DNA from 3 places in the Sphingomonas sp. LR60 genome. Region 2 is predicted to be linked to each of the others. Evidence: riboswitches for the same ligand, from Rfam matches in the RefSeq annotation. Region 2 holds a riboswitch; each other region holds the start of a gene.
The links. A riboswitch is a leader RNA that binds a small molecule or an ion and turns the genes downstream of it on or off. The one in region 2 is predicted to bind cobalamin.
Positions count from the first base shown of each region.

Region 1: it holds a riboswitch for cobalamin, as region 2 does, so the genes downstream of both, QP166_RS15280 (TonB-dependent receptor plug domain-containing protein) here and QP166_RS04060 (ABC transporter substrate-binding protein) in region 2, are expected to answer to the same signal.
Region 3: it holds a riboswitch for cobalamin, as region 2 does, so the genes downstream of both, QP166_RS00320 (putative oxygenase MesX) here and QP166_RS04060 (ABC transporter substrate-binding protein) in region 2, are expected to answer to the same signal.

Region 1 covers NZ_JASPFK010000001.1:3,208,702-3,218,757, forward strand. Annotated here, with positions in the region: gene msrB (peptide-methionine (R)-S-oxide reductase MsrB) at 1-338, shown strand, start outside; gene QP166_RS15270 (hypothetical protein) at 381-797, shown strand; gene cobO (cob(I)yrinic acid a,c-diamide adenosyltransferase) at 820-1,425, shown strand; cobalamin riboswitch at 1,608-1,796, shown strand; gene QP166_RS15280 (TonB-dependent receptor plug domain-containing protein) at 1,961-3,904, shown strand; gene QP166_RS15285 (DUF1636 domain-containing protein) at 4,093-4,503, shown strand; partial or broken gene cobT (nicotinate-nucleotide--dimethylbenzimidazole phosphoribosyltransferase) at 4,500-5,509, shown strand; gene QP166_RS15295 (histidine phosphatase family protein) at 5,506-6,054, shown strand; gene QP166_RS15300 (hypothetical protein) at 6,283-7,047, shown strand; partial or broken gene QP166_RS15305 (adenosylcobinamide-GDP ribazoletransferase) at 7,390-8,087, shown strand; gene QP166_RS15310 (cobyric acid synthase) at 8,073-9,527, opposite strand; gene cbiB (adenosylcobinamide-phosphate synthase CbiB) at 9,515-10,056, opposite strand, start outside.
Region 2 covers NZ_JASPFK010000001.1:865,266-875,321, reverse strand. Annotated here, with positions in the region: gene QP166_RS04100 (hypothetical protein) at 1-161, shown strand, start outside; gene QP166_RS04095 (S9 family peptidase) at 158-2,188, opposite strand; gene QP166_RS04090 (DUF2497 domain-containing protein) at 2,276-2,854, opposite strand; gene QP166_RS04085 (TolC family outer membrane protein) at 2,885-4,414, opposite strand; gene QP166_RS04080 (protein-L-isoaspartate O-methyltransferase family protein) at 4,426-5,100, opposite strand; tRNA gene QP166_RS04075 (tRNA-Cys) at 5,243-5,316, shown strand; gene QP166_RS04070 (ABC transporter ATP-binding protein) at 5,327-6,103, opposite strand; gene QP166_RS04065 (FecCD family ABC transporter permease) at 6,100-7,062, opposite strand; gene QP166_RS04060 (ABC transporter substrate-binding protein) at 7,059-7,871, opposite strand; cobalamin riboswitch at 7,977-8,173, opposite strand; gene QP166_RS04055 ((deoxy)nucleoside triphosphate pyrophosphohydrolase) at 8,155-8,541, opposite strand; gene QP166_RS18915 (hypothetical protein) at 8,689-8,787, shown strand; gene QP166_RS04045 (Flp family type IVb pilin) at 8,934-9,101, shown strand; gene QP166_RS04040 (acetyl-CoA carboxylase carboxyltransferase subunit alpha) at 9,252-10,056, opposite strand, start outside.
Region 3 covers NZ_JASPFK010000001.1:61,143-71,198, forward strand. Annotated here, with positions in the region: gene QP166_RS00285 (DUF6418 domain-containing protein) at 1-1,486, shown strand, start outside; gene QP166_RS00290 (NAD(P)-dependent oxidoreductase) at 1,558-2,379, shown strand; gene QP166_RS00295 (DMT family transporter) at 2,289-3,230, opposite strand; gene QP166_RS00300 (threonine aldolase family protein) at 3,227-4,231, opposite strand; gene QP166_RS00305 (hypothetical protein) at 4,288-4,893, opposite strand; gene QP166_RS00310 (M48 family metallopeptidase) at 4,890-6,092, opposite strand; gene QP166_RS00315 (hypothetical protein) at 6,089-6,853, opposite strand; cobalamin riboswitch at 7,278-7,499, shown strand; gene QP166_RS00320 (putative oxygenase MesX) at 7,620-8,603, shown strand; gene QP166_RS00325 (methionine synthase) at 8,636-9,661, shown strand; gene QP166_RS00330 (hypothetical protein) at 9,962-10,056, opposite strand, start outside.

The sequences.
Region 1 (10,056 bases), 2.3 Mb from region 2:
ACAAGCGCGCCGGCATCTATGTCGACATCGTCTCGGGCGAGCCGCTGTTCGCCTCCGCAGACAAGTACGAATCGCATTGCGGCTGGCCCAGCTTCACGCGCCCGATCGACACCGCACACGTCTCCGAGCTGCACGATGCCACGCACGGGATGGTGCGCACCGAGGTGCGCTCGGCGGGCGCCGACAGCCACCTCGGGCACGTCTTCGAGGACGGCCCGCGCGATCGCGGCGGCTTGCGTTACTGCATCAACTCCGCCGCGCTGCGCTTCGTCCCGCGCGAGGCGATGGAGGCCGAGGGCTATGGCGCCTATCTCGATCAGGTCGAGGACGTCGGCTGACTTGACCTGATAGGCGCGCGGCGCTTTGACGCCGCGCTTTCGATGAGGGCCGAGATGGACGATTGGGAGGAACGCGCGGCACGCCGCGCCGAGGAGCGTGAGCGGCGCGCGCAGGAGCGGGTCGCCAGCGCGCTCGCCCGCACCGAACAACGCGCCGTGGACCGCGAGGCGGCGTCGCGGCTGCGCGAGGAGGCGCGCACCGCCCGCCGCGTCGAGGAGGAACAGCGCCGCGCCACGTTGGTCGAGGAACGCGAGGCGCGCCCGCGCCGCCGCCAGAGCACCGGCGCGCTCGCCCGCACCGGCGATCAACGCCTTGAGCGCGACACGCGCCACTATGCCACCGACAAGGACCCGGCGCGCATCCGCACGCTGGCGGCGCGCGGCGCGACGCCCGCGGCGCTGGCGGCGGTGTTCGGCGTGTCGGTGGCCGAGATCGAGGCGGTGCTGGCCGCGGATTGATCTTGCCGCTACGCCGCGGCGCATGACCGACGATCGCGACGCCCGCCACAATGACAAGATGCGCCGCGTACAGGCCGCGCGGCGCGTGATGATGAAGGGCAAGACCGTCGAGAAGGGCCTGCTGATCGTCCACACCGGCGCGGGAAAGGGCAAGTCGACCGCCGCCTTCGGCATGGCGGTGCGCGCGATGGGGCACGGGATGAAGGTCGGCGTCGTCCAGTTCGTGAAGGGCGCGATGACCACCGGCGAGAAGGCGATCTTCGACGCCTTTCCCGAGTTGATCGAATTCCGCGCGATGGGCGATGGCTTCACCTGGGACACGCAGGACCGCGCTGCCGACGTGGCGAGTGCCCGCGCGGCCTGGGACGAGGTGCAACGGATGCTCGCCGACCCCGAGATCGCGATGGTGATCGCCGACGAGCTGAACATCGTGCTGCGCTACGATTATCTGCCGGTCGACGAGGTGGTGGCGGTGGCGGCCGCGCGTGCGCCGATGAAGCATCTGGTCATCACCGGCCGCAACGCGCCCGACGCGCTGATCGAGGCCGCCGATCTGGTCACCGAGATGACCCAGGTCAAACACCCGTTCCGCGCCGGCGTAAAAGCGCAGGCGGGGGTGGAATTCTAACGCCGCTGGCTGACGTCATCCCCGCCTCCCCCTCCGTCATCCCCGCGAAGGCGGGAATCCAGAACCTCTGACCTTGCGCCTCTATCGACGGACCTGCGCGTCTGGATTCCCGCCTCCGCGGGAATGACGGTTCTCGTGTTACGGCACCCCACCCCCGATTGACCCGCGCGCCGCCCCCGGCTAGGGCGCGCGCCGCGACAGGTTCCCTCTGACCGGGGATCAAAAGGGAACGGGTAAACCCCGGCTGCCCCTGCAACTGTAAGCGGCGAGCCCGCGCGCCACACGCCATTGGCCCCTCACCGGGCTGAGAAGGCGGCGCGCATCGGTGATGACCCGTGAGCCAGGAGACCTGCCTGTTCGCGATCGTCCTTCGCTCGGCCAGGGTGCGCCGAACGGACGGGAAGGCCGCACGGGGCACATCCGGCGGACGAGCCCAGCGTGACGATAACCACCGCCGTGGGCGGTCGACGCCGCGAGGATGCTCGCGCGCGGCGGCCCGCCCTCGGCTTTACGTCGTCACAAGGGGTTACCCACCATGTTCCATCGTCTCGCCGCCCTTCCGCTGCTCCTCTGTTCCACCGCCGCGCTCGCGCAGGAAGCCCCGCGCCCCGACGCCGCCGCGACCGACACCGGCGCCGACATCGTCGTCGCCGCCAATCGCGCGCCGGTCGACGCCGACCGCGTCACCGCCTCGGTCACCGTGCTCGACAAGGCCGCGATCGACCGCGCGCAGGACCTGTCGGTCGCCGACCTGCTGCTGCGCACCCCCGGCGTCTCGCTGTCGCGCAACGGCGGCTATGGCACCAGCACCTCGCTGCGTATCCGCGGCGCCGAGGCCGACCAGACCGTCGTCGTCATCGACGGGGTCAAGATCAACGACCCGTCCTCGCCCGGCGGCGGCTATAACTTCGCCAACCTGCTGATCGGCGACGCGTCGCGGATCGAGGTGCTGCGCGGACCGCAGTCGATCCTGTGGGGCAGCCAGGCGATCGGCGGCGTCGTCAACATCGTCACCCCGCTGCCGACCGCCGCGCTCGAAGGCAGCATCGACCTGGAGGGCGGTTCGCGCGAAACGGTCAGCGCGCGGGCCGCGCTCGGCGGCACCACCGGGCCGCTCGCGTGGCGGGTCGGCGCGCAGAGCTTCACCACCGACGGCATCTCCGCGCTGAAGGCCGGCACCGAGCGTGACGGCTACACCAACCAGAACGTGCAGGCGCGCGCGGTGCTGACGATCGCGCCGGGCATCAGCGCCGACCTGCGCGGCTCCTATGCCAACGGCCGCAACGACTTCGACGGCTTCAGCGGCGACACCCCCGAATACGGCCTGACGCGCGAGTTCGTCGGCTATGCCGGCCTCAACATCGACCTGTTCGACGCGCGGCTGCGCAACCGCTTCGGCTACGGCTATACCGACACCGATCGCGACAATTACAACCCCGACCAGGTCGAGCAGACGCAGACCTTCGCCGCGCTCGGCCGCAACCACCGGCTCGAATATCAGGGCACGCTCGCGCTCACCAAAGGCGTCGACGCGGTGTTCGGCGTCGAGAATGAGGTCAGCCGCTTCAGCACCGCCTCCTCGGACTTCGTGGCCCCCTATGCGCTCGGCACCCCGGCGCGCGGCCGCGCCGAGCTGACCAGCTTCTATGGCCAGCTCAACGTCTCGCCGTTCGACGGGCTGACGCTCAACGGCGGCGTGCGCCACGACGACCACAGCCGCTTCGGCACGCAGACGCTGTTCGCGGGCGGCGCGAACTGGGTACTGCCGACCGGCACCGTGCTGCGCGCGAGCTACAGCGAGGGCTTCAAGGCGCCGACCTTGTACCAGCTCTTCTCGGAATACGGCAATCAGGCGCTCAACCCAGAGCGCGCCAAGGGCTGGGAGGCCGGCGCCGAGCAGCGCTTCATGGACGGTCGCTTCGCGCTCGGCGGCACCTATTTCGAGCGCCGCAGCCGTGACCAGATCGTCTATACCGGCTGCAACCCCGGCACCACCGATCCGCTGTGCTTCGTCCCCGGCTCGACCACCGAGCAGCGCTTCGGCTATTACCAGAACGTCGCCCGCGCCTTCGCGCGCGGGGTCGAGGCGGTTGCCCGCGCGCAGGTCGGTGAACACCTCAGCCTCGACGGCAATTACAGCTGGGTGCTCTCGGAGGACCGCTCGCCGGGCCGCACCTTCGGCAACTGGCTGCCGCGCCGCCCGCGCGATACCGCCAACGTCGCCGCGACCTACACGTTCGCGGAGTCCGGCTCGTTCGGCGTCGCGGCGCGCTTCGCGGGCACGTCGTTCGACAATGCCAGCAACGCCACCAGGCTCGGCGGCTATACGCTCGTCGACCTGCGCGGCGAGCTGCCGCTGTCGAGCAACGTCCGGCTGTTCGCGCGCGTCGAAAACCTGTTCGACGAGCGCTACGAGACGATCGCCCGTTACGGCACGCTGGGACGCAGCGTCTACGCCGGCTTGCGCGGGCGCTTCTGATCGGATGATCGCGCCGCCCACCCCCTCCGTCGCCCCGGACGTGATCCGGGGCCCCGCTTCTTCCTGGCCGTGGCGGTAAGAAGCGGGATCCCGGATTCAGTCCGGGATGACGGCACGGTGGATGATCAGCCGTCATTGCGAGCGGAGACGCAATCCGATCGACACCACGCCACCCGAAAGCCGCTGACATGACCCTCATCCCCGTCACCGACGGCCCTGCCGTGGTCGCCTGCAACAGCTGCCGCCATTCGGCGACCGCGCGCGACGGGGCGGACGGTCGACGCGGCGGCGCAGCGCTTGCCGCCGCGCTCCGGACGGTGCAGGCGCGCGACCCGCTTGTCGCCGATATCGCCGTGCAGGAGATGCCGTGCCTCTTCGCGTGCGACCGGCATTGCACGATCCACCTGCGCGCTCCCGGCAAGATCGGCTATGTCCTCGGCGGCTTCACCCCCGACGAGGACGCCGCGACCGGGATCATGACCTTCATGCGCCACTATGTCGAAAGCGCCACCGGACAGGTGCCCTATGCGCTCTGGCCCGATGCGGTGAAGGGGCACTTCATCGTCCGCGTGCCCCCCGCCGGGCAGGTGGTGGCATGATGCGTTTCGACAGCGTCGCTGCGTTCGACGCGTCGCTCGCCGAGCTGCCCGCGCCCGATGCCGCGATGCGCGCGGCGGCGGCGGCGCGACAGGCGCGGCTGACCAAACCTGCCGGATCGCTCGGCCGGCTCGAAGAGATCGCGCTGTTCATGGCGGGATGGCAGCGCGACGCGCGCCCGCGGCTCGACGACGGACGCGTGGTGATCTTCGCGGGCAATCACGGCGTCGCGGCGCTCGGGGTCAGCGCCTTTCCCCTTCCGTCACCGCGCAGATGGTCGCCAATTTCCGCGAGGGCGGCGCGGCGATCAACGCGCTGGCCGCCGCCGCCGGCCTGTCGCTGACCGTCGTTCCGCTCGCGCTGGAACAGCCGACCGGCGACATCACCCAGACCGCCGCGATGAGCGAGGCGGAATGTCTCGAAGCGCTCGATGCCGGCGCGGCGGCGGTGCGGCCCGGCACCGATCTGCTGATTCCCGGCGACATGGGGATCGGCAACACCACCCCCGCCGCCGCCTTGTGCGCCGCCAGCTTCGGCGGCCGCGCGTCGGACTGGGTCGGCCCCGGCACCGGCGTTCACGGCCCGGCGCTCGCCGCCAAGATCGCGGCGGTCGACGCGGCGCTTGCCTGCCATGCCGAGGCCACGACACCATTCGAACGCCTTCGCCGGCTCGGCGGACGCGAGATCGCCGCGATTGCGGGCGCGATCCTCGCCGCGCGCCATGCGCGCATCCCGGTGCTGCTCGACGGCTTCATCGTCGGCGCCGCGCTGGCCCCACTCGCCGCCGCGCGCCCGCGGATCGTCGACCATTGCCTCGCCGGCCATGTCTCGGCCGAGCCGGGCCATGCGCGGCTGCTCGACCGGCTGGGGCTCGCGCCGCTGCTCCACCTCGATATGCGGCTCGGCGAGGCGAGCGGTGCCGCGGTCGCCGCCAGCCTCGTCCGCGCCGCGCTGGCTGCGCACGACCAGATGGCGACCTTCGATCAGGCAGGCGTCGCGCGGGCGTGAGCAGCGCGCGCACCGTCCACCTGCTGCGCCACGGCGCGACGGTCCGGCCGGGGCTGTTGCTCGGACACGTCGCCGTCGCGGTGACGCCGCAGGGCATCGCCGATTGCATCCGCGTCGCCGCCGGGGCGACCTTCACGCAGGTGGTCAGCTCCGACCTCTCCCGCGCCGCCGAGTGCGCCGCCGCGCTCGGCGCGCCGGTCCGCCACGATGCACGCTGGCGCGAACTCGATTTCGGCGCCTGGGACGGGCGCGATCCCACCACGCTCCCATCCGACGCACTCGCCGCCTTCTGGCGCGATCCCGATCAGGCCCCGCCCCCGGACGGCGAACGCTGGTCGGCCCTGATCGCCCGCGTCACCGCCGCGCTCGCCGACCTTCCCGACGCGACGCTGGTCGTCACGCACGGCGGCGCACTACGCGCCGCGCTCGCCAGCGCCTGCGGGTTCGACGCGCGACAGGTGTGGGCGTTCGACCTGCCGTGCGCGGCGATGGTGACGCTGCGAATCTGGCCTGACAGCGCGCAGATCGTCGGGTTGCGAACGTGACATACCAACCGGCTGATTGCTGACGTTCGCTTTCTCTAAAGGTATGATTGATTGGGAAAGAAGAGGGCTTCTCTAAACCCCGCCTGTGTGGCGCAGTAAGCAACCGGAGAAGCGTGGATTACGCATAACGCGGACGCCCTGCTGGAAATATAGCGGTCGTTGCAGTTCCTCACTTGCAGTTGCTCTTTCGATCAACGAAACTCGCATCAGTTCTCGAAAGGCACGTTCGTGATCGCCGCTCTCGTAGCACTTGCCCTGCAAACCGCAGCCCCGATGCCGCCACCACTTCACCAAGGTTCGGCCGAAATGACCTGCCCTGTGGGAGGCGAGCGGTTTAGCGCCGTCACTACTCTCATGTACTCGATCATGGGGCGCCGTCCGGACGAAAAACCCTACTCTGAACTACCCTTTCCTCGACCAATGCCGGAATGTCCCGGCAACGGACTGGTCATGTTCGACAGCTTCAAACCCGCCGAGATAGAGCAAGTTGGCAAGTGGATCGCGACCCCGACCTACCAAGGAATGCGGACCACGGAGTCGCCCTTCTACCGGGCGTACTGGCTGGCAAAGAAGATTGGTCGTCCGGACGCTGATGCGATTGAGCTTCTACTGCCCGCCATCTGGAGCGCGAAGGAGGAGGACCGGGACGCCCCCAATCGTCCACGAACATCCCGCTATCAACGGGTTCTTATCGCCGCTGTCGAGGCAGCTACTGCCAACGTGTCCGTAGACGACCGAGTGTGGCTGCAAGGACAAGCGGCCAACGCTCTCCGAGAAATGGGTGAGTTTGCCGCAGCTGAGCGGATGCGTGAACGCGCGGAGGATGCCATTCCGCAAACCACTCGTCCGGCTTTGGCGACCTATTTGCAGAAGTTGAAGATTGTCATCGCGCGCAAGGATCGCGGCGACGAACCGTTGGACATGATTCCTGAAGTTCGAGCGGCAATTATCTGCAAGAACAAGCCACCTCAGGACGACTTCTCACGCACTTAGTGCCGCAGACCGGAGATCGTCAAAGTCTTTGCGTCCTGAAGCGGCGAATCCGCGCTTCGCTATGGCCGTGCCGCCTTGCGTTGCAGCGCCTTCAGTCAATCTGGCCTTCTCTCAAGGGACCAGCACTGAAAAACAAGCCGTTCTCGCGCGGCTGCACCACACAGCAAGGCGGCGCTTCCCGGAATCCATTTTTCCAGCAACGGCCGATCAAAGCTGGGCTATCGGGACAGACGTACCCTCGATCAAGGCTGAACACCGAAATGAAGCGGGCCGGCAGTAGCTACATGCAAAGCTCAAGGTGCCGCCGCGTGCGTCGCGATCCTGATCGACCGGACTGAACCAATGACCCGCCTCTGGCTCGCCTTCGCCTTCCTCACCCGCCTACCCGTGCCGCGCACCTCGGGCACCGCGCAGGATTTCGCCGCGGCGATCCGCTATTACCCGCTGGTCGGCGTGGTGATCGGCGCGCTCGTCGCCGCCGCCACCTGGCTCGGCGCGCGCCACGATCCTTGGACCGGCGCGCTTGCCGGGCTGGTCGCCTGGGTGGCGGTCACCGGCGCGCTCCACCTCGACGGGCTCGGCGATGTCGCGGACGGGGTCGGTGCCGCGCATGGCGATCGCACCCGCCTGCTCGCGGTGATGCGCGACCCGCATGTCGGCAGCTTCGCGACCGTCGCGATCGCGCTCCAGTTGATCGCCAAGCTCATCCTGCTTCATGCGCTCGCCGGCGATTGGCGGGTCGCGCTGGTCCCCTTCGCCGCGCGCATCGCGCCACTCGCCTGGGCACGCTGGCTTCCCCGCTCGGCAGCGGGCTCGGTGCCCATGTGGCGGGGGCGGTCCGCACGCGCGACCTGACCGGCTGGCTTACGCTGCTCGCGCCGGCAATGGTCGCCGCCCCGCCGCTGCTCGCCGCGCCGCTGTTCGCCGCAATCTATGCCGGGTGGTGCCGCCAGCGCCTCGGCGGCATCAACGGCGACGCGCATGGCGCGGGGATCGAACTGCTCGAAAGCGCGCTGCTCGCCGCCTTACTCTGCGGCTGACGCGCGCGCGACCGCCAGCAACGCATCCAGATCGAGATGCCGCTCCAACGCGTCCGCGATCGCATCCAGCGCGGCATCGACCGACGCGGCATGATCCGGCCCGTCCCCCGCCGCCGCCAGCCAGGCGCGCCGCTGCGCGGCCAGCCCGAACAGCCCGTGGATATAGGTCCCCGAGACCAGCCCGTCGGCGCTTGTCGCGCCATCGTGTCCCCCGTCGTCATAGCGCGCCACCAGCCGCGCCGTATCCGCGCCGGTCGTGGCACCGAGGTGCATTTCATAGCCATGAAATGGCGCCCCGCGTGCCACCCCGCGGACGTCGCGCAGCATCTTGTCGCCACCGAGCACGGTATCGACCGCCAGCAGGCCGAGCCCCGCCACGCTCCCGGCAGGCCCCTCCAGCCCCAAGGGATCGGCGACCGTTCGCCCCAGCATCTGATACCCGCCGCACAGGCCCAGCACCGCTCCGCCGCGCCGCCGATGCGCGATCAGGTCCACATCCCACCCCTGCTCGCGCACGAAGGCGAGGTCGGCGATCGTCGCCTTCGATCCCGGTAGAATGACGAGCGCCGCCTCCGCAGGTATCGGAGATCCCGGTGGAATCATCGCCACCTCGATCGCGAGATCGAGCCGCAGCGGGTCGAGGTCGTCGAAATTGGCGATGTGCCGCGTCACCGGGCACGCCACCAGCACCCGCTCGCCGGGCCGCCTGCGCGACCGTTCCAGCACGACCCCATCCTCGCTCGGTAATCTCGCTGCTTCGTGGAGCCACGGCACTATCCCGAACCCGCGCCACCCGCTCCGCGCCTCGATCGCGCGATAGCCATCCTCGAACAATGCCGGATCGCCGCGGAAGCGATTGATAACAAAGCCCCGAACCATCGCCGCATCCTCGGCGTCGAGCACCGCGCGCGTCCCCACCAGCGACGCGATCACTCCGCCGCGATCGATATCGCCGACCAACACCACCGGCACGTCGGCGGCGCGCGCGAACCCCATGTTCGCGATATCGCCGCTGCGCAAATTGATCTCGGCCGGCGACCCCGCCCCCTCGACCAGCACCAGATCGGCCTGTCGTTCCAGGGCGTTGAAGCTCTCCAGCACCTCGGCGAGCAATCCCTCCCGCCCCTCGCGCCATTGCGCCGCCGCCAGCGTCCCGCGCATTTGCCCGCGCACGATCAATTGCGAGGTGCGGTCGCCCTGCGGCTTGAGCAGCACCGGGTTCATATCGACGTGCGGCGCGACCCGTGCGGCGATCGCCTGCGTCGCCTGCGCCCGCCCGATCTCGCCGCCATCCGCCGTAACCGCTGCATTCGTGGACATATTCTGCGGCTTGAACGGCCGTACCGTCAGCCCGCGATTGGCATAGGCACGGCATAAGCCCGCAACCAGCACCGACTTGCCGACGTCGGACCCGGTCCCTTGCAGCATCAGCTTGCCCATGCCGCTATCCCCGCCAAAACCCACAACAATCCGCACGCACGCCCGTACACCGCCAACGCCCGCCGCACATCCTGAGCCGTCGCCGCCGCCCGCCCGTTACCGATCCACGGCTTGTCGGCGACCACACCGTCATAGGCGATCGGCCCCGCGAGCCGCAGCTCCAGCACCCCTGCCATCGCCGCCTCGGTCCAGCCGGCATTGGGCGAGGTGTGATTGCGCGCATCTCGCCACATCACCCGCCACCCACCGCCGCCGGCCACACAGATCAGCACCGCCCCGATCCGCGCCGGGACCCAATTGGCGACATCGTCCAGTCGCGCCGCCGCCCAGCCGAACGCGCGCCAACGTTCCTCGCGATGTCCGATCAGACTGTCGGCGGTGTTGATCGCCTTATACGCCCACAATCCCGGCAACCCGCCGACGAGCAACCAGAAAAGCGGCGCAGCAATGCCGTCGCAAAAGCTCTCAGCCAGGCTTTCGATCGCCGCGCGCGCCACCCCCGCCCCGTCGAGCGTCGCGGTATCACGCC
Region 2 (10,056 bases):
TGCTCGCCGAATATAGCGCACACGTCCGCGCCTGGCCGCCGGCGCGCATCCCCGGCGAATGGGACAGCTATGCCAAAGCGGTGCTCAAGCTGCAGCAGCGGATGCGGATGCGGCTCGCATGGGAAGAGCGTGAACTCTTCCCATTTTTGTCCGCGGCCTAGCGCGCGCCCTTCGTCCAGCGATCCATCCAGCCCAGCACCTCGCGATACCATTGCCGCGAGTTGGACGGCTTCAGCACCCAATGGTTCTCGTTCGGGAACACCAGCAAGCGCGAGGGAATGTCGCGCCGCTGGAGCGCGGTGAAGGCCGCCAGACCCTGCGTATAGGGGATGCGGAAGTCCTTCTCGCCGGTGATGACGAGTTGCGGCGTCTTCCACTTGTCGACGTAATTGACGGGGTTCCACTTCTCGAATGCCTGCGGGTCCTGGAAATAGGCCTTCCCGCCATGTTCCCATTCGTCGAACCAGAGTTCCTCGGTCTCATAGGCCATGGCGCGCGCGTCGAAGACGCCGTCGTGCTGGACGATGCACTTGAAGCGATCGGGCCAGCGTCCCTCGATCCAGTTCATCATATAGCCGCCGTAGCTGGCGCCGAGCGCGCAGGCATTGTCGCCGTCCAGCCACGCGAATTTGGTCGTCGCGGCGGCGAGTCCCTTTTGCAGATCCTCGAGCGGCCAGCCGCCCCAATTGTTGCGGATCGCATCGGTGAATGCCTGACCGTACCCGGTCGAGCCGTGGAAATCGACCGCGACGAGCCCGTAACCGGCCCCCGCGAATACCGCGGGGTTCCAGCGGTAGGACCAGCTGTTGTTGCTCGATCCCTGCGGCCCGCCGTGGACCATGAACGCGACCGGAACCTTGCCCGCGACGCCATAAGGCTGCACCGCATAGCCCCAGACGATGTCACCGTTCGCGCCCTTGAAGCTGAAGCGCTCGACCGTCGGCATATCGATGCCGGCCAGTCGCGCGGCGTTGACCTGCGTCAGCCGCAACGTGCTGCGCTGCGGCCCGACGCGGTAGAAATCGTCGGGCGCGGTCAGGCTGTTCATCGCCACCACGACACCCTGCGCACCGACCGCGACAGCCGAGACATGCCCTTCCCCGGTCAGCCGCGTCACCTGCCCATGCGCGACATCGACCTGGAACAGCGGCGTTTCCTGCGTGTCGTCGGCGGTGACGTAGAGCGAGCGCGAGTCGGGCGCCCATTGCAGCGACCCCGGCGAGCGATCCCAGCGCTCGGTCAGCGAGACCGTCTGCCCCGACGCAAGATCACGCACCATCACGACGAAGCGATCCGCCTCATAGCCCGCGCGGCGCATCGCCAGCCACGCAAGCTTGCGCCCATCGGGTGACACCGCCGGCTGCGTATCGGTCGCCTGATTGGCGGCGGTCAGGTTGGTCGGTGCGGCGCTGGCGTCGGCGGGGACCGCGAAGATGTCGAGGTTGGTCGACAGCGGCTCGATCCGCCCCGGCTCACGCAGCGCGAAATAGACGGTGCGTCCGTCGGGACTCCAGTTCACTTCCTCCGCGCCGCCGAACGGCTTGGACGGTGTGTCGCCGAGCAGTGCCGGGGCGAGCGCGCGCCCGTTGCCGCGCGCACCCGCGGCGGTCAGCGGAAGCACGAACAATTGCGAGCGATTGCCGTCCGCCCATGTATCCCAATGCCGCACGAACAATTGATCGTAGGTGCGCCCGCTGCCCGGATTGGCGGCCTTCTTGTCGGTGGCGGGCTCCAGCGACGGCGCGCCGGGGCGACGATCCGCCCAGATCAGCACGCGGTCGCCGGTCGGCGCGACCTTGAAGCCGTTGAACCCGCCCTTGAAGTCGGTCAGCCGCCGCGGCGTGCCCCCGGCCACCGGCACCGACCATAGCGCGTCGTCGGCGGTGAAATAGACGGTGTTGCCGACCAGTTGCGGGTCGTTCTCGTCAAGCTGCGGATCGGCGGCGAGCTTCACCGGCGGCGCACCCTTGCGGGTCAGGTCGAGCTTCCAGAGGTCGTAGCGCCCGCGATCGGCGGCGACATCGGTTTCGCGCTGCGCCCAGACCAGCCAGCGCCCGTCCTTCGACATCGTCGGCGCACCGACCCGGCTGAGCGTGGTGACGTCGTCGATGGTGAGCTGCCGGGCGATGGCGGGCGCGGCGGTAGTGGCGGCAAGCGCGAGCAGAGTCGCGGAGGTCAGCATCTTCATGCGCGCGATGATAAAGCAGAAGGTCGCGTACGAGACAATCTCGTGAGGCGCTTCTCCGGCGCCGAAAGCACCCGATGTTGGGTGCGATCAGCCCTGCTTGGTGATCTTGGCGATCTCGCGCGCCACCATCTGCTCGACCAGGTTCGGAAGGTTCTGATCGAGCCAGTCGCTCAGCATCGGTCGCAGCATCTCGCGCACCAATCCCTCCAGCGTGCCGTCGCTGTCCGGATCGGGCTTGACGATCAGCTTCGACAGAGCACCCAGCGCACCACGTGTCGCCTGGACCGTCGCCGCCGACACGACAGAGGGCTCGTCGATCAGTGGCGATGCCGCCGTAAAGGGTGCGGGTGCCGGTGCAGGTTCGGCGGCGTCGTTGAGCACCGGGGCCGGCGGGACCGGTACGGTGACGCGCCCGTCGAACGGCTGCGAAACGCGTGGCGGCGCGAACGACGCCGGGGGCGGCGCTACCGGCTCGGGCGCCGGCAACGGCTCGGGCGCCGACAGGGGCTCGTTGAGTTCGAGGATCTGGTCGCCGGTCGGTTCGTCTTCGTCGCGCGGGGGCGGCGCAGGCGCGCGCCTTGCCGGAGGCGCCTCGCCCTCCTTGATGACCCGCTTGATCGAGGCGAGAATGTCTTCCATCGACGGCTCGCCGCTCACATCACCCATCGGGTCGACCTCGTAACGCTGCCCGTCGTCTCACGGGCGTGGAGTGTCGACACCTGTCGTCAATGCAGGCGTCCTGTCAACATTGCTTTCGAGCAGCGGGTCGAGCGGACGCGTCACGACCGCGGTCTGCGCCGGGCTGTCGGCGGTGCTGCGCGACACCGGAACCGCACGTTGCCCGTCGTCGAAATCGTTCAGCCTGCCACGTACCTTGGCGTAATGGATCGTCGGGTCGTACAGCGGCCCGCCGTCCAGACCGAGATCCTCGGCTTCGGCATGGCCCATCGCCGCCAGCAACGCGAAGCCTGCGACATAGGCGTCGCGTCGCGCCGAGACGAGCGTGACCTGGCTGTTGAGCAATTCCTGCTCGGCATTGAGGATATCGAGCACGGTACGCGTCCCGACGCTATTTTCGGCGCGGACGCCCTCGAGGCTCAGCTTGTTGGCGTTCACTGCCGCTTCGCTCGAGGCGATCACCTCCAGCGATGAGCGCCAAACCGCAAAGGCGGAACGCGCCGAGGCGATCACCTGCCGCTCGGTCGCGGTCGCCTGTTCGATCGCCTGCCCGCGCAACTCCTGCGCCTGCCGCACCAAGGCACCCGGCCGCCCGCCCTGATAGAGCGGCAGGCTGAGCGTCACGCCCGCGCTGGTGGCATTGCCGGTCTGCACGTTACCCAGCCCGGCCGCGCTGCCCTGCCCGAGCGAGCCGAGGAAGTTGAAGTAATTCTGCCCGAGCGTTGCATTCACCTGCGGCCGGCGATTGGCGCGCGCGACGCGGATGTCGTAATCGGTGGCGTCGCGGACATGCCGCGCCGCGATCAGGTTCGGATTGTCCTGGATCGCCACATCGACCGCGCCGTCCGCCGATGGCGGAAAGGCGGGTAGCTGCGGCGGGGCTTCCAGCACCCCCGGCGGCGAGCCGACCAGCCGGACATAATTCTCGCGGCTGGAGATCAACGTCGCCTGCGCCGATTGCAGCTGCGCACGCGCGAGGCTGAGCCGCGCCTCGGACTGCGCGACGTCGGTGCGCGTCAGATCGCCGACCTCGAACCGGTCGCGGCTGGCGCGCAGGTTCGTCTCCAGCACGCGAACGTTCTGCGTGTTGAGCCCGACGATCGCCTCGTCGCGGATCACGTTGTTGTACGCGCTGACCACGTCGGTGAAGGTCGTCGCCTCGGTCCCGCGCAGGTTCGCCTGCCCGGCCTCGACGCGGGTTTCCGCGGCCAACACGCCGTTGCGCACGCGCCCGCCCTGATACAGCGGCACCGTGACGCCCAATTGCGCATCCAGCCGACGTTCGGGCGTGGTGAAGCTGTTGCCGCCCCGCAGGAAATTGTCGGTCAGCCCGGTCTGCGCCGATACGCCCGGACGCCCCTGCGCGCGCGCGATCGGCACGTTCTCGTCATTCGCCCGCTGTGCCGCGCGTTGCGCGTTGAGCGTCGGATTGTCGCGATAGGCACGCACCAGCGCCTCGCGCAGCGTCTCTGCCGACGCCGGGTTCGCCCCGGCCAGCACCAATGTGATGGCAACTGTCGACAGCAGCGACGGCGAGCGAAGGCGCAAAGGGGTGATCCTTAGAAGGTAAAGCTGCGCGGACGCGCGAAGCCGGGAAGCGGGACCGAGTCGATATCCGCGAACGGCGTCAATGCGGTCGCCGCGCCGCGGTGGGTGCCCGCCGCGAGCCGGAACACGCCGCGATCGACGAGCCCGCTGACGATCCGCCCGCCGTCAACGACCTGCGAAGCGAGCGTCGAGGGCAGTTCCTCGATCGCCCCATCGACGATCAACACGTCGTACGGCGCGCCGGCCGGGTGCCCGTGCTCCAACGGCCCCTCGACCACGGTGACGTTCGGAGTCTGCGCCAGCGCGTCGCGCGCATGGGCAGCCAGATCGGGCAGCGTTTCCACCGCGACCACCTCGGCGACGAGCGACGCCAGCACCGCGGCGGTATAGCCGGCCGCCGCACCGATCAGCAGCACGCGGTCGCCCGGCTGCAATCGCGCCTGCACCAGCAGCCGTGCGGTGGCGAGCGGCGTGTTGAGCGCGCGTCCCTGCCCCAGTTCGACCGCGCGGTCGACATAGGCAAGCGCGGCGGCCTGTGCGGGCACGAAGCGTTCGCGCGGCACCTCGGCCATCGCCGCGACGATGCGCGGATCGTTGACCTGGGTGGTGCGCAACTGGCTGGCGACCATCGCCTGGCGCATCGCGGTGAAATCGTCATTCCGGAGAGCGGGGGCGGAGAGGGTCATGAGCCGTCCTGTGGCATAGCTGTTTTATCGATGCAACACACGTTGCGCCAACGGGCTTGTATCGCGCGCAGAACACACTTTGCAATCGGCCGCTTGACATCATGCCGCCACGCCCGCATCTGCGCGCCCTCACCGGCCTCGAGGCGCGATGGCGGAGTGGTGACGCAGAGGACTGCAAATCCTTGCACCCGGGTTCGATTCCCGGTCGCGCCTCCAGCGGCCCGTCTCAACCGGGCCGCCCGATCGGAACGATGTAGCGCTGCCCCGTCGCGGTGATGCCGGTCTCGACCGTCAGGCCATAGGTTTCGCCGACCAACGCGGCGGTCAGCACCTCGTCCGCCGCCCCCGCCGCGACCACCCGCCCGTCGCGCAGCAGCACGACATCGTCGGCCAGCCGCGCCGCGAGGTTCAGGTCGTGCACCACGAGCACCACGCCGCTGCCGCCCGCCGCCACCGCGCGAAGCTGCGCGCCGACCTCGAGCTGATGCGCGGGGTCGAGACTGGCGAGCGGTTCGTCGGCGAGCAGCCATTCGGGCTGACCGGCCAATACCCGTGCCAGCAACGCGCGCGCACGCTCGCCGCCCGACAGATGCTCGACCCCGCGCCGCACGAAGGCGGTCATGCCGGTCGCCGCCAGCGCGGCATCGACCGCCGCGCGATCCTCGGCCGTCTCGCCCCAACGCCCGCGCCATGGCAACCGTCCGAGCGCGACCAACGTCGCGACGTCGATGTTCCAGTGCACGTCCGCCGCCTGCGGCAGGAAGCCAATTCGCCGGGCGCGTTCCTGAGCCGACAATGTCCGCACGTCGGTGCCGTTCAGTGACGCGCGGCCGCTGGCGGACACATGCAGGCCGGCGAGGCACGCCAGCAGGCTGCTCTTGCCCGCACCGTTCGGCCCCAGCAGCGCGGTGACCCGCCCGCTCGCAAACGCCGCGTTGATCGATTGGAGGACGGCCTTGCCGCCGAGCGTCAGCGAGACGCCTTCCGTTGCCAGCACGCTCATGCCAGCCGCCGCCGCATCGCGATTAGCAGATAGAGGAAGAACGGCCCGCCCAGCATCGACATCGCGATCCCGAGTCGCAGCTCGCTGACGGTCGGCGCCAGTCGCACGAGGCTGTCGGCCAGCGTCAGCAACAACGCCCCGCCCAGCGCCGCCGGCAGCAGGGTCGCGGACGGGCGGTGCCCCGAGAACGGACGGACGAGATGCGGCACGATCAGCCCGACGAAACCGATCACCCCCGCCGCGGCGACCGACGCGCCGACCGTCAGGGCGACTCCGACGATCACCGCCATTTGCAGCCGCCGTGGATCGACTCCCATCGATCGTGCCGCCTGCTCGCCGAGCGTCAGCGCATCGAGCGATCGCGCGGTCCGCGCCAGCACCGCCATCCCCAGCAGGATCAGCGGCACCGACACCATCACCTCGTCCCAGCTCCGGTCGGTCAGCGCGCCCATCAACCACGTCATGATCTCCGACGCGGCGAACGGCGTCGGCGCGAGGCTGAGCGCCAGTGCGGTCAGCGAGCCGGTGATGCTGGTCAGGATCATCCCTGCGAGCGTGAACAGGATCAGGCTGCCCGATCGCCCCGCGATCAGCGCCAGCGCCGCCATCGTGACCGCGGCGCCGGTCAGCGCGAAGCTCGGCAACAGCCACGTCTGCGCGGCATAGCCGAAGTATAGCGAGCACACCGCGCCGAACGCCGCTCCGGACGACACGCCGAACAGCCCCGGATCGGCGAGCGGGTTGCGCAGATAGCCCTGCATCGTCGCGCCGGACATCCCCAGCGCCGCGCCGACCGCGAGCGCGAGGATCGTCCGCGGCAGCCGCAACTCGACGATGATGATCGAACGCGGATCGGCGGCGGTCCAGCCGTCAAGCGGCACCCACACCTTCCCCGCGGCGACCGACAGCGCGGCGGCGAGCAGCACGCCCAGCCCTAACAACAGCGTCGTGCGCGTCATCGCGCCGCCACCTGCGCGCGTACCGCCCGCAACCGCGCCATCCCGGCGATGATCGTCGGACCGCCGCAGTTCATCAGCCGGCCCGCGAACGGCGCGATCGTCACGCGCGTACCTAGCCGCCGCAGCGCGCGATGCCGCTCCATCCGCTCCCCAGCGCCCTGCGCGGCGGCGACCGACAGGATGATGCGCGGCGGATCGGCGAGCAGATATTCCAGCGGCAGCACGTCCCAGCGCTTCAGCCCGTAGCCGGCGCTGGCGTTGCGGAAGCCGGCGCTCCGCAGCATCTCGTCGGGCAGCGTCCCCGCCCCCGGCACCAGACCGCCCGGCCCGAAGATCACCGCGGACATCGGCGGCACCGCGTCGGCGCGCGCTGCGGCAGTGATTCGGCCGGCGAGCGCCGCGCCCCGGGCGGGATGGCCGATCGCCTCCGCCAGGTCTCGCGCCTGCTGCGCGCTTTCCGCAATCGAGTCGGGCAGCGCGAACTGCCGCAATTTTATGTGCATCCGCGTCAGCGCCGCGACCGTGGCCGGCGCGACATGCCCGCTTGCCACCACCAAATCGGGGCGGAGCGCTACCACTTCCTCGGCGGTGCCTGAGGTTGAGGGGAAGCGCCGCGCCCAGGCGAGCGGGACCGACGTAGCGCGCGGATCGTGCGAATAATGGCTGATCGCGGCGATCTGCGCCGGATCGGCGACCTGCATCAGCATCGCGTCGAGGCATGGATTGATCGACACGACGCGCGGCGCGCGTGCAGGCGCCGCACCGATCAGCACCGGCACTGCCAGCACTGCGGCGGCGACCCGCGCCATGCGAAATCTACGATCGCTCAACTTCATCCATCCCCACGCCGACCCGACTCGTTCGTCGTCGCGCGGGAAAAAATCCCCGATCGCCCGGCACACCCCGTCCGCGCGAAGGACAACCGCGATCCGGCAGGTCTCCTGGCTCCCGGGTCGTCGCCGTTCGCCCGGCCTTCCCGGAGCGCGAGCGATCCAGTGGCACACGAGGGGCGAGCGGCTCGCCGGTCACAGTTGCGGGGGCAGCTCCGGATCGTTGCCTACCGGATTTCCTTTCCTGATCGCGTGATCGGGCCTAGCCGCCCGCCAGCGCGCGGGCAAGCGCCGCCAGCAGCGGTACGTCGACCGGCGGCATCGGCAGGTGCATGAGCGCCTCCGGCCAATCCCAGCGGAACGCCTGCGCTGCGAGCGGACGCGGCGTGCCCCGCCACGCGGTACAGCGGTAGAGCAGCATCGTCACAGGCATGTCGGTGGCGAAGCCGAGCGGATCGAGTGCGTCGACCGCGACGCTGATCGCCAGTTCCTCCTCCAGTTCGCGGATCAGTGCGGCGACCGGATGCTCGCCAGGCTCGACCTTGCCGCCGGGGAACTCCCAGAGCCGGCCATGCCGCTTGTTGTGCGGGCGTTGCTGCATCAGGCAGCGCCCCGACCCGTCGGTCAATGCCACGGCCACCACCAGCATCGCGCTGCGATCCTTCCTTAACCCGTTTCGAATATCGTGTGGGTCATGTCACGTCGATCCGCTGCTCGCTCGTTCTCAACCCGGTTGCGGGCCCTTGCGCCGCACACCCGCGGCGCGACCGCGGTCGAATACGGGCTGATCGTAGCGATGATCGCGCTGACCGCCGTCGGCGGCATGTCCGCAATCGGTCACCCGGTAACGGGCATCTTCGCGTCGATCAGCAGCAACCTGCAGTCAGCGCGCTAGCGATTGTTGTCGATCGCCAAGGTACTGAACAAAAACATAGGGTTCCACTTAAACCTTTATCAACCCTGCGCTTCTAGAAACGTCATTGATGGACCTGAACGGTGCGTCGGCGGGTACAGAAATTTAGGTTGTCACTGGAGATCGACATGCAGAAGATTCGTTCGTTCCTCAAGAACAGCAAGGGCGCGACCGCGATCGAATACGGTCTGATCGCTGCCCTTATCGCGGTTGCCGCAATTGCTGCCATGAAGGGCATCGGCACGCAGCTCAACACCACCTTCACCAACGTTCAGACGAAGATGACGAACCCGTAATAGGGTTTGACCGGCGGTGACCGGTGGGGCGGCGGAACATCGGTTCCGCCGCCCTTCTCTTTGTCCGTCCGGCAGGGAAACCGAAAAGCGGGCGTTCGGATCAGGTCCGGTGTGAGCAATAGGGCAGTCAATCCGGAAGGATCAACTCGCCTAGGCGACGCGGCCCATCTTCAGAAACTTGGTGCGGCGATCCTGCCGCAACGCCTCGGGCGTGAGCGGTGCCAGATCGCGCAGCATCCGCTCGATGCAATCGCCCAGCGCACGGATCGCGCCGTCGCGATCACGGTGCGCGCCGCCCAGCGGCTCGGGTACGATCGCGTCGATCACGCCCAGCGACTTGAGATCCTGCGCGGTCACTTTCATCGCTTCGGCGGCGTCAGGGGCCTTGTCGGCGGTACGCCACAGGATCGAGGCGCAGCCCTCGGGCGAGATCACCGAATAGACCGCATGTTCGAACATCAGCACGCGATTGCCGCTCGCCAGCGCGATCGCGCCGCCCGAGCCGCCTTCGCCGACCACCGCCGCGACCATCGGCACGCCGAGCGCGAGGCACGCCTCGGTCGAGCGCGCGATCGCCTCCGCCTGCCCGCGCTCCTCGGCCTGGATGCCCGGGAACGCACCCGAGGTGTCGACCAAGGTCACGACCGGCAGCCCGAAGCGATCGGCCAGTTCGAGCAGCCGGATCGCCTTGCGATAGCCCTCCGGCTTACCCATTCCGAAATTGTGGCGCAGCCGGCTGGCGGTGTCGTCGCCCTTCTCATGCCCCAGCACCATCACGCGCTGCCCGCGGAAGGTCGCGAAGCCGCCGAGGATCGCCTGATCGTCGCCGAACGCACGGTCACCGGCGAGCGGCACGAACTCATCGAAGAGCCCGGCGACGAAATGCTTGAAGTGCGGGCGCTCGGGATGACGCGCGACCTGCGTCTTCTGCCACGGCGACAATTTGCCGAACGTG
Region 3 (10,056 bases), 800 kb from region 2:
GCTCGTAGGCGGAAAGCGGTTGCCGTCCGCGCGACGCGGGCACCGGTCGCGTGGACGCTTCGTTCCATATGGCCCGCGCGCCCGCGCGTTCGGCGGGATGTTCGCGATCCATTTCGTGCTCGGCGCGCTGGTCGCGTTCGGGGCGGCGACCGCGCCATCGGCGGCGTGGGCGTATCTGGCGCTGGCACTGTTCGGGTCGCTGTCCTTCGGGCTGTTGCGGACCGCGCCTGCGACGTTCCTGCTGTTCGTGCCGCTGATCGCGCTGCGGCTGACCGAGTTCATTTCCGGCGCGGCGATCGAGGGTGGGGCCTATATGGTCGAGACCGAGATCACCGGGCACGCGACAGGGGCGTTCGCCCGGTTGCTGCTGATCTACCTGCTGTTCTTCCTGACCGCGACGATCGTGGTCGAGGCGTCGTGGCCGCGGCTGAAGATGCTGATCCGCGACGCGCCGCATCGCTGGCAGCCGCACGGACGCGTCATCTGGATCGGGCTGCTGATCGTGATGAGTGCGGCGACCGCCTATCTGATGCCGCTGGGGGTCAACAACGGTTTCCCGCTGCTCGATCACCTCGATCGCTTCGCCTATCTGCGCACAGTCGATTCGCCGATCTATTCGGCGTGGATGACCAATCGCCCGGTGCTGGTGCCGTTCATCGGCGTGCTGTGCTGCGTGCCCCGTTACCGGCTGCACGGTGCGTCGGTGCTCGTCTGGCTGCTGGCGCTGTCGGTGCTGTTCGGCGAGAAGTTCACCTCGCTGGTGATGATCGTCAGCATCTTCTCGATCCCCGTTGGGCTGGCGCATATCGCCAACGACCGGGCGATCCCGATCCGGGCGATCGGCGCCATCGCGGTGGCGATCGTCGTCGTCACGCTGCCGGCGGTGCTGATCGCTTATGGCGCGCTGACCGATCTCGACGCGGCGGTGCGGAAATACGGGCAGCGCGCCGCGCTGCAGGGGCAGCTCTGGTATGTCGCGGACGACCGGTATCTGACCAATATGCGGTTCGACGATCGCGCGATCGGGGCGGATGTCGCATCGTGGATGACGCCCGGCGCGCAGAAGGCCGAAGACGCCGGAACGCGGTTCGGCCTCTATTACGTCATGCAGCGCTTCACGCCGTCGCGGCTGCTCGGCCGGGCGATGGACGGTGGCAACGGCTTCGTCTTCTCGCTCTATCCCTATCTGTTGATGACGATGGGGATCGTCGGATTGCTGGCCGTTTCGTCGCTGCTCGCGGCGTTTCACGCGTTGGTGATGCGGATGGTCGCGCAGTCGATCGCGGAGGGCAATTGGATCGCGTCGATCCTGTTCGGGCGCGCGATGGGGTCGCTATATGGCGGCTATACGACCGGGTTCCTGTGGAATTTCTTCGGCATCAAGAATCTGGCGACGATCGCGGTCGCGTTGTTCCTGATCTGGGACGGGCGGCGGCGTGGCAGTCGGGTGCGCCGGATGATGCAGGCGCTGGGGTCACGGAGTTGATGTTCGGCGCACCCGTGGACGGTCCGGGGGCGTTTGCCCAAGACAAAGGGTGGTTTCGGGAAGGATCGTCGGTGCGGTTGTTCGTCTTCGGATTAGGCTATGCGGCGCGTGCGGTGGCGGCGGCGGCGGGTGCGCCGTTGCTGGCGACGACGCGCGACGGGCGCGACGGAACGATCCGCTTCGACGACGAGGCCGCGGTGCGGGCGGGGCTGGCGGCGAGCACGCATGTGCTGTCGTCGGTGCCGCCCGACGAGGCAGGCGATCCGGTGCTAGACCGCTATGAGGAGGCGCTGGCCGGGCGGTGGCTGGGTTATCTCTCGTCGACCGGGGTCTATGGCGACGTCGGCGGGGCGTGGGTGGATGAAAATGCCGCCGCCGATTGCGGACGACGGCCGTTACGCAATCGTGCGGATGCGGCGTGGATGGCGCTGGGCGCGCGGGTCTTCCGGCTGCCGGGCATCTATGGGCCGGGCCGCTCGCCGTTGACGCGGGTGGCGAGCGGCGCGGCGCATCGGACCGGCGTCGCGGGGCAGGTGTTCAGCCGCGTGCATGTCGCGGATCTGGCACGCGGTGTCGTCGCCGGGTTCGATGCGCCGGCGGGGGCATACAACCTCGCCGACGACCTGCCGGCGGCGCAGGACGATGTAGTCGCCTATGCCGCGCGATTGCTGGGGATCGCGCCGCCGCCGATCGTGCCGCTGGAGCAGCTTTCGCTGGCTGCGCGCGGCTTCCATGCCGAGAATCGCCGCGTGGCGAATGGCAAGGCGAAGCGCGTGCTGAACTGGCAGCCGCAGTTTCCCGATTATCGCGCCGGCCTGCGCGCGCTGAGCGCCACCACCAGCCCGACCGCGGCGAGCCCTGCGCCGGCCGCCGCCAGCAGCGTCCAGCGATAACCCTCGAAGACGGTCGACAGCAGCATCGCGATCACCGGCACGATCACGCCGTTATAAGCGGCCTTGGCGGGGCCGATCGTACGGATGATGCGGAAGTATAACGTAAAGGCGAGCGCCGAGGCGATGATGCCGAGGTATAGCACGCCCGCGATATAGCCGGGGCGGAGGTCGAACACCGGTGCGCCGGTGGTGATCCACGCCCAGCCTGCGTCGATCGTCGCACCGGTCAGCATCGCGGTGGCGAGCGTCGGGATCATCGGATAGCGCGTCGCGGTCTTCGTCGCCTGCATGACATTGGCGGTCGACGCCGACAGGATCGCGCACAGCGTGAAGGCGATGCCGATCAGCGACTCGGTCGGGCCGCCGGGATCGCCGCGCGCTTCCTTGATGAACAGCAGCGCCACCCCGCTCATCGCGATTGCCGAGCCGATCAGCAATTGCCGCCCGAGCCGCTGACCGAGGAAAATGCGCGCGAACAGCGCGTTGGGGACGAGCAGCAGCGCGAAGATCACTGCGACCAGCCCGGAGGTGATATGCTCCTCCGCGCGGTAGACGAAGTTGAAGTTGAGCACGAACTGGAACACGCCGAGCAGGCCGGCGAAGCGCCAGAAGCCCGGCTGACCGAACAGCGCGCGCGTGCCGGGCGCACGCTGCCACGCCGCGACCGCCGCCAGCGTGACGCCGGCGACGAGGAAGCGATAGCTGACCGACCAGCTCGCGGGCACCGCGACCGCGCCGCCGTGAAGCTGGTCGCGGATCACGATCCAGGTCGAGCCCCAGATCAACACGACCAGCGCGAACGGCACCAGCACCGTGGCGCGCGTGCTGTTGGAGGGATCGGCGGGGCTCATCCGAGCGCGGCGATCGCGTCGGCGAGCGGGCGAATGTCCTCGGCGCGTTGGTTCCAGCTCACCACCAGCCGCGCCTCGCCGACGCCCCAATCGTAGAAGTCGAACCCGGCGGCGCGGAGCGCGGCGGCTTCGTCGGCAGTGACGCGCAGGAACACCTCGTTCGCTTCGACCGGGTGGAGCAGCCGAGCGCCCGCCGCCTGGGCGAGCAAGGCGGCACCGGCGTTGGCGCCGCGTGCACAGTCGAGCCACACGTCGTCGTCGAGCATCGCGAGCAGTTGCGCGGCGAGATAGCGCCCCTTCGACAGCAGATGCCCCGCGCGCTTGCGGCGATAGAGCGTAGCCTCGGCGAGATCGTGGTCGAAGAAGACGAGCGCCTCGGCGTTCATCCCGCCGTTCTTCACGAACCCGAAGCTGAGCGCATCCGCGCCGCCGCGCCACGTCAGGTCGGCAGGCGAGGCGCCGGTCGACACCACCGCATTGGCGAAGCGCGCGCCGTCGATGTGGAAGCCGAGCTTGCGCTCATTCGCGAGGGTGCCGAGCGCCGCGACCTCCGCGGGCGTGTAGACGCGGCCATATTCGGTGGCGTTGGTGATCGACAAGGCGTGCGGACGCTGTTGGTGGACGTCGTAGCGCTGGCGATCGAGCACCGCCGCGGCGCTGGCGGGGGTCAGCTTCGCGCCGTCGCCCTCGGCCAGCAACAGCTTGGCGCCGTGCGTGTAGAATTCGGGCGCGCCGCATTCGTCGTTCTGGATGTGCGCCTCGCGGTGGCAGACGACCGAGCCGTGCGGCGGGCACAAAGCGGCGAGCGCGAGGCAATTGGCGGCGGTGCCGCTCGGCACCCACAGCACGCGCACCGCGGTCTCGAACAACGCCGAGAAGCGTTCGTCGAGCGCCTTCGACCAGCGATCGCCGTCATAGGCGGTGTCGAGCGTGTCGGCCGCGGCGATCGCGCGCAGCACGGCGGGATGGACGGGGGCGGCATTGTCGGAAAAGAAGCGCATGGCGCTGCCTTCGGGCAGCGACGCGGGCGGGTCAACATCCCATGAAGGCCGTCCGATCAGCGCAAGGTCGCGCTTTCGACGAGGGCGCGATAGGCCGGGGCGACCTGATCGAAATAGTGCAGCCGCGGCGCGTCGAGGGTCGCCATGTAGAGCAGGCCCTTCACGAGCGCGGCATGTGCCTCCCCACGACGCGGCAGCTCGTCGCCATCGACATATTCATAGGCGAAGCGGATGCCGTCGGTGCCGAGGAAGCGTTCGGGCCGGGCGTCGAGCAGCGTGAAGCTGGCGATCGCGCGGTCGGTGCGATAGGTCGCCTCCAGAAGCTCCGGCACCTCGGCAAGCAGCATTTCGCGGGTGAGTTTCGGCAGCGGCTTGCCCTTCTTGTCGTGCTCGCGCAGCAGCGGCTCGCCCGGCGCGATCCCGCCGTAGAAGGTGACCTGGTCGAGCTGTTCGCCGTCGAGCGTCCATGCCTCGGCCTTCTTGCCGGGCTTGCCCGACAATTGGTTCCAATCGCGGTTCGGGGTGACGGTGAGCGGCGATGCGGCGACCGCGACCGCCTTGCCCTGTTCGCGATAGCCGTGCGCGATCGCCGGCACGCTGCCCAGCAGCGCTGCGGTGGCCACCAGCGCGAGTGTGGCGTTCCTGATCGTCGTCATGGTCATTGGCCGGGTCCTGCGGTGGCAATCAGCATCCCGATCATCGCGGCATCGGGAGCGGTGGGTTCGAGCTGGAGGTAGCGGCGGAGCGCCTCGATGCCTTCGGTGCGCCGTCCGGTCTTGAGCAGTGACAGGCCCAGCCCGCGCTGCGCCCCCGGCAACGTCGCGTCGAGCGCGATGGCGTTGGCGTAGAATTCGGCCGCGGACACCAGATCGCGCGGATAGCCGCGCGCACGGTACAGGTCGCCGCGCGCCACCCACAGCGACGCGGTCGCGCCATGCTCGCCGAGCATCCCGATCAGATAGTCGCTGGCGCCAAAGTTGTTGAGCTTGATCTGATCGTCGAGGAATTGCGGCAGCCACGGCGCGAGCGCCGCAGCATAGCGCGCCGCGCCATCGTCGCGCCCCACGCCGTCGGGGATGGCGAGCGCGGCCATCGTTTCGGCGCGCTCGGCATCGCAGGGGTGCGAGGCGAGGTACGGCACGCGATCGAAGCGCGGGTGCGCTTGCCCGCGCGCGGCGGCGGCACGCTCCGCCTCGGTCATGACGTTCCGCCATGCCATCGCCGCCGACTGCGGGCGCAGCGTACTGCCGTTCAGATAGCCGATGCCGTGCAGATCGGCGTCGCGTTCCTGATCGCGGCTGAAGCGCGCAAGCCGGCCGTAGACCGAAATCTGCATCGTCTGGAAGTTATAGGCACCTTGCGCATAGGGCAGCATCCCGGCGAGCACCGCGCCCCAGCTGAGGATATCGGTGCCGCTTCGGCGCGCCTTGAAGGCGGCGAGCGAATGGCGTTGTTCGAAATGGCCGAATTCATGGCCCAGTACCGCACCGAGCTCGGCCTCGCTGCGGACGCGGAGCAACAGCCCGCTGAAGACGCGCATCGTGCCATTGGGCGCCATGCTCGCGTTGAAGAGCGGGGTGCGCAGGATGTAGATGCGCGCCGCCTTGCACCGCGCCGCGCCGACGGTCGCGCAGAGCACGCCGCGGACATAAGCGTTGAGCGCTTCGTCGCGGATCAGGATTGGTGAACTGGCGAGGACGCGTTCGTCCTCGTCCATCTCCTTCCACAGGCCGATCTCGTCGACCCCCTGCGGCTGATAGGCGGCGGTATAGGGCGGGGGCAGCGGAGCGGGCGCCGTCGTCGACGCCAGCGCGGGCGTGGTGGCCAGTGCCGCCAATAGCGCAGCGAGACGGCGGATCACTTCGCCAGCCCGGCCGGTGGCGGCGTGGCGGCGGTACTGCCCGGGAAATCCTCGAGCAATTGTCCGATGCGCTTGTGCGCGCCCTCGGTGGTGCGGACGTCGCCGCCCATCGCCATGTCGGCGTTGAGCCACACGATGTCGCCGGTCTTCAGATCGACCAGCCCCGCATAGCCGGCATGTTCGCCGGACTTGACCGCGATCCCGGGACCGAGCGCGGCGAAGACCTGCAGGATCTTGCGGCCGGTCGAACCATAGGCGTCCTTGTCGTAGATGAAGAGCCCATAGTCCGCGTCCCTGGCACCGGGCAGTCGGGCCACGCCGCTGCCCATCGACCAATCGAACACCCCGGCCTTGTTCTCCCGCTTCTTGGTGGGCAGCCGATTGCCGCGGAAGAACTGGTATTCGATGACCGCGCGGGACAGCGCGCCGAACAGCGCCTGATATTCCTCGACCAGCCGGGCTTCTTCGCCGAACGCTGCGGGCGCGGGCTGCACGATGTTGCCGAGGGCGGCCTGTCGTGCGGCGAGCGCGGTTTCGAGATTGGCGCGCGCGCGATCGGTCCAGTCGCCGTTCGGTTCGAAGATGCCGCCAGTCGACTGCGCGCCGACCCGCACCGTCGGGCGGAAGACGAGGATCGTCTTCCCGCTGTTCGCCGGGAGCGTGAAGCCCGCCTTCACCGCGGTATGTTCCTGCGCAGCGGCGGGTTGATGACAAAGCGCGGCCATGCCGATGGCCGCCGCGATCACGCGAGCCCGTTTCATTATCCAGCTATTCCCCCGTCCGCCCCCGCGGACTCGCAATTGCTATCGCGCGGGTAAGTGGGCGGCAAGCAACCAGATTTGCTAGTGACCCAATTTGGCGAAGGTCGCGATATGCGCGACCTTCCAAGCCGGCGGCGATCCGGAAAAACCGGATCTATCCGGTGCGGCACGAGGTGAAGCCTCGGAGCAAGATCGGGCGACGAGGGCGTGACGACGCGGACATCGCTTCGGGCCGTCATTGCGAGCGGAGCGAGGTAATCCACAGCGTCCTGGCTGTGGTCCTGGATTGCTTCGCTGCGCTCGCAATGACGATGCTGGGTAGATGTGACGTCATCACAATCTGACGAACATGCTGCCGTGCAACAAAGGCTTAAAGACATAAAGATATCTTTATGTCTATCTTGACGCGCGATCTGCTTTGGTGTTCAACCGCTGTGTCGAGGTTCCTCGTTCCAGGCATGGCGACGAGGCTAAGACGGGAAGCCGGTGCTGTCCTTCGGGGCAAATTCCGGCGCTGCCCCCGCAACTGTAAGCGGCGAGCGGCGGCTCCATTTCGTGTCACTGGATGCTCGCGAGGCGTCCGGGAAGGCCGGAGCCACCGCGTTGACCCGTGAGCCAGGAGACCTGCCTGCGACGCGATAACGTTCCTCGGACGGGGTTCCTCCGGTGGATCGCGCTCGACGCGTGGCGCGTGGCGTAAGCCGTTCGCGCCGGTCCTCGCCTGGCGCGCTCTTCCAAGACCCCTGCCCGCAACAGCAGGTGTGTCATGACGAGCAACGCATTCAGCTTCACGATCAGCAGCATCCCGTTCGACGAGGACTATCGTCCCGCCGACGACACGCGCATCACCACCAACTTCGCCAATCTGGCGCGTGGCGAAAGTCGGCGCGAGAATCTGCGCAGAACGCTGGCGATGATCGACCGCCGCTTCAACGCGCTGATGCACTGGGACAATCCGGCGGGGGATCGCTACGCGCTGACGCTCGGGATCGTCTCGGCGGCGTTGCAGATCGGCGATGACGCGCGTGACCACGCCTTTCCGCTGATCGAGATCCTGCACACCATCGTCACCGACCGGCGCAGCGGCGTCCGCACCAATGGCATGGTCGGCAACAATTTCTCCTCCTACCTCCGCGACTATGATTTCAGCGTCGTAATGCCCGCGCATGTCGAGCGGAACGGCGACGGCGTGCCCGAGCAATTCGGCGATCTGCACGGCAATCTGTTCAAGCATTTCCTCCGATCGGAGGCCTACCGCGCACGGTTCGGCAAGCCGCCGGTGATCTGCCTGAGCGTCTCCAGCCGGGAGATCTATCACCGCACCGCGAACACGCACCCGATCCTCGGGGTCGAATATCGCAACGACACCTGCTCTGCGACGGACAGCTATTTCGCGAAGATGGGGATGAAGGCGCGGTACTTCATGCCGCCGCACAGCGTCGCGCCGCTGGCCTTCTATCATGTCGGCGATCTGGTCGCGGATTATACCGCGCTCGAACTCGCCAGCACGATCAGCACGATGGAAAGCTTCCAGAAGATCTATCGTCCCGAGATCTACAACGCCAATTCGGTCGCCGCCGAACATTACCAGCCGAGCCTGTCGTACCAGGACTATTCGCTGACCCGCATCGTCTACGATCGCGAGGAGCGCAGCCGGCTGGCGGTCGAACAGGGGCGGTTCGCCGAAGAACATCTCATCAAGCCGCACGGCGCAGCGCTGGCGCGCTGGTCCGCGACCTGCGGGCTTTGATCCGTACCGACGATAAAAGGGATCGCATCACCATGACATTGTTGCCGACGACGACTGCGGGCAGCCTGCCCAAACCCTCATGGCTGGCGCAGCCAGAAACCTTGTGGTCGCCATGGCGGCTGGACGGAGAGGACCTGCGCACCGGCAAGCAGGACGCGTTGCGGCTGGCGCTCGACGATCAGCGGCGGGCCGGGATCGATATCGTCGGCGACGGCGAGCAGACGCGCCAGCATTTCGTCACCACCTTTATCGAGCATCTGAGCGGAGTGGATTTCGAGAAACGCGCCACCGTCCGCATCCGCGACCGCTACGATGCCAGCGTCCCGACGGTGGTCGGCGCGGTCGCACGGCCGGCGCCGGTGTTCGTGGAGGATGCGCGGTTCCTGCGCACGCAGACCGACCGCCCGATCAAATGGACGCTGCCCGGGCCGATGACGATGATCGATACGCTCTACGACGACCATTATCGCAGCCGCGAAAAGCTGGCATGGGCGTTCGCCTGTATCCTGAACGAGGAGGCACGCGCGCTGGAAGCGGTCGGCGTCGAAATCGTTCAGTTCGACGAACCGGCGTTCAACGTCTTCTTCGACGAGGCCAACGACTGGGGGATCGCGACGCTGGAACGTGCCGCCCAAGGGCTGAAGGCCGAGACGGCGGTGCACATCTGTTACGGCTATGGCATCAAGGCGAATACCGAGTGGAAGAAGACGCTCGGTTCGGAATGGCGGCAGTATGAGGAGACCTTTCCCAAGCTGCAAAGGTCGACGATCGATATCATCTCGCTGGAGTGCCAGAATTCGCGCGTGCCGATGGAGTTGATTGAGCTGGTCCGCGGCAAGAAGGTGATGGTCGGCGCGATCGACGTCGCGACCGATGTGATCGAGACGCCCGAGGAGGTCGCGGCGACCTTGCGACAGGCGCTGCGCTTCGTGGAGGCCGACAAGCTGCTGCCGGCGACCAATTGCGGCATGGCGCCGCTGTCGCGCGCGGTGGGACGGGGCAAGCTGGAAGCGCTGGCGGAAGGGGCGGCGATCGTCCGCGCCGAACTGGGCGGCTGAGGCGGGGATGTAAAAAAGCCCCGGAGGTCCGAGGACTTCCGAGGCTTTTTAAGTGGTGGGCGTGGCAAGGATTGAACTTGCGACCCCTGCGATGTCAACACGAGTAAGCTAGAACTCGCGCTGACGCACACCTCGAAAAGCCAGTCAAATCAGCATATTAGCCGACGCCGACTATTGGCTTAGGAGCGAAGCTCCCGCAGAACAAGCCATTCCTGAGCTTGCGCTGTGACAAATCTGTGATAGCACGATGGGACCAGCCTCCGGGCCTAAAGCGCAGGATCGTTGAAACGATCCGCGATCTCACCGCTTCGCCTCACTCCTCTTTTTGTTTAACTGACCGGCCGCCTCATAGCAGTACGCCACGCATTGATCTTTGACCGCTCGATCGAGCCAGC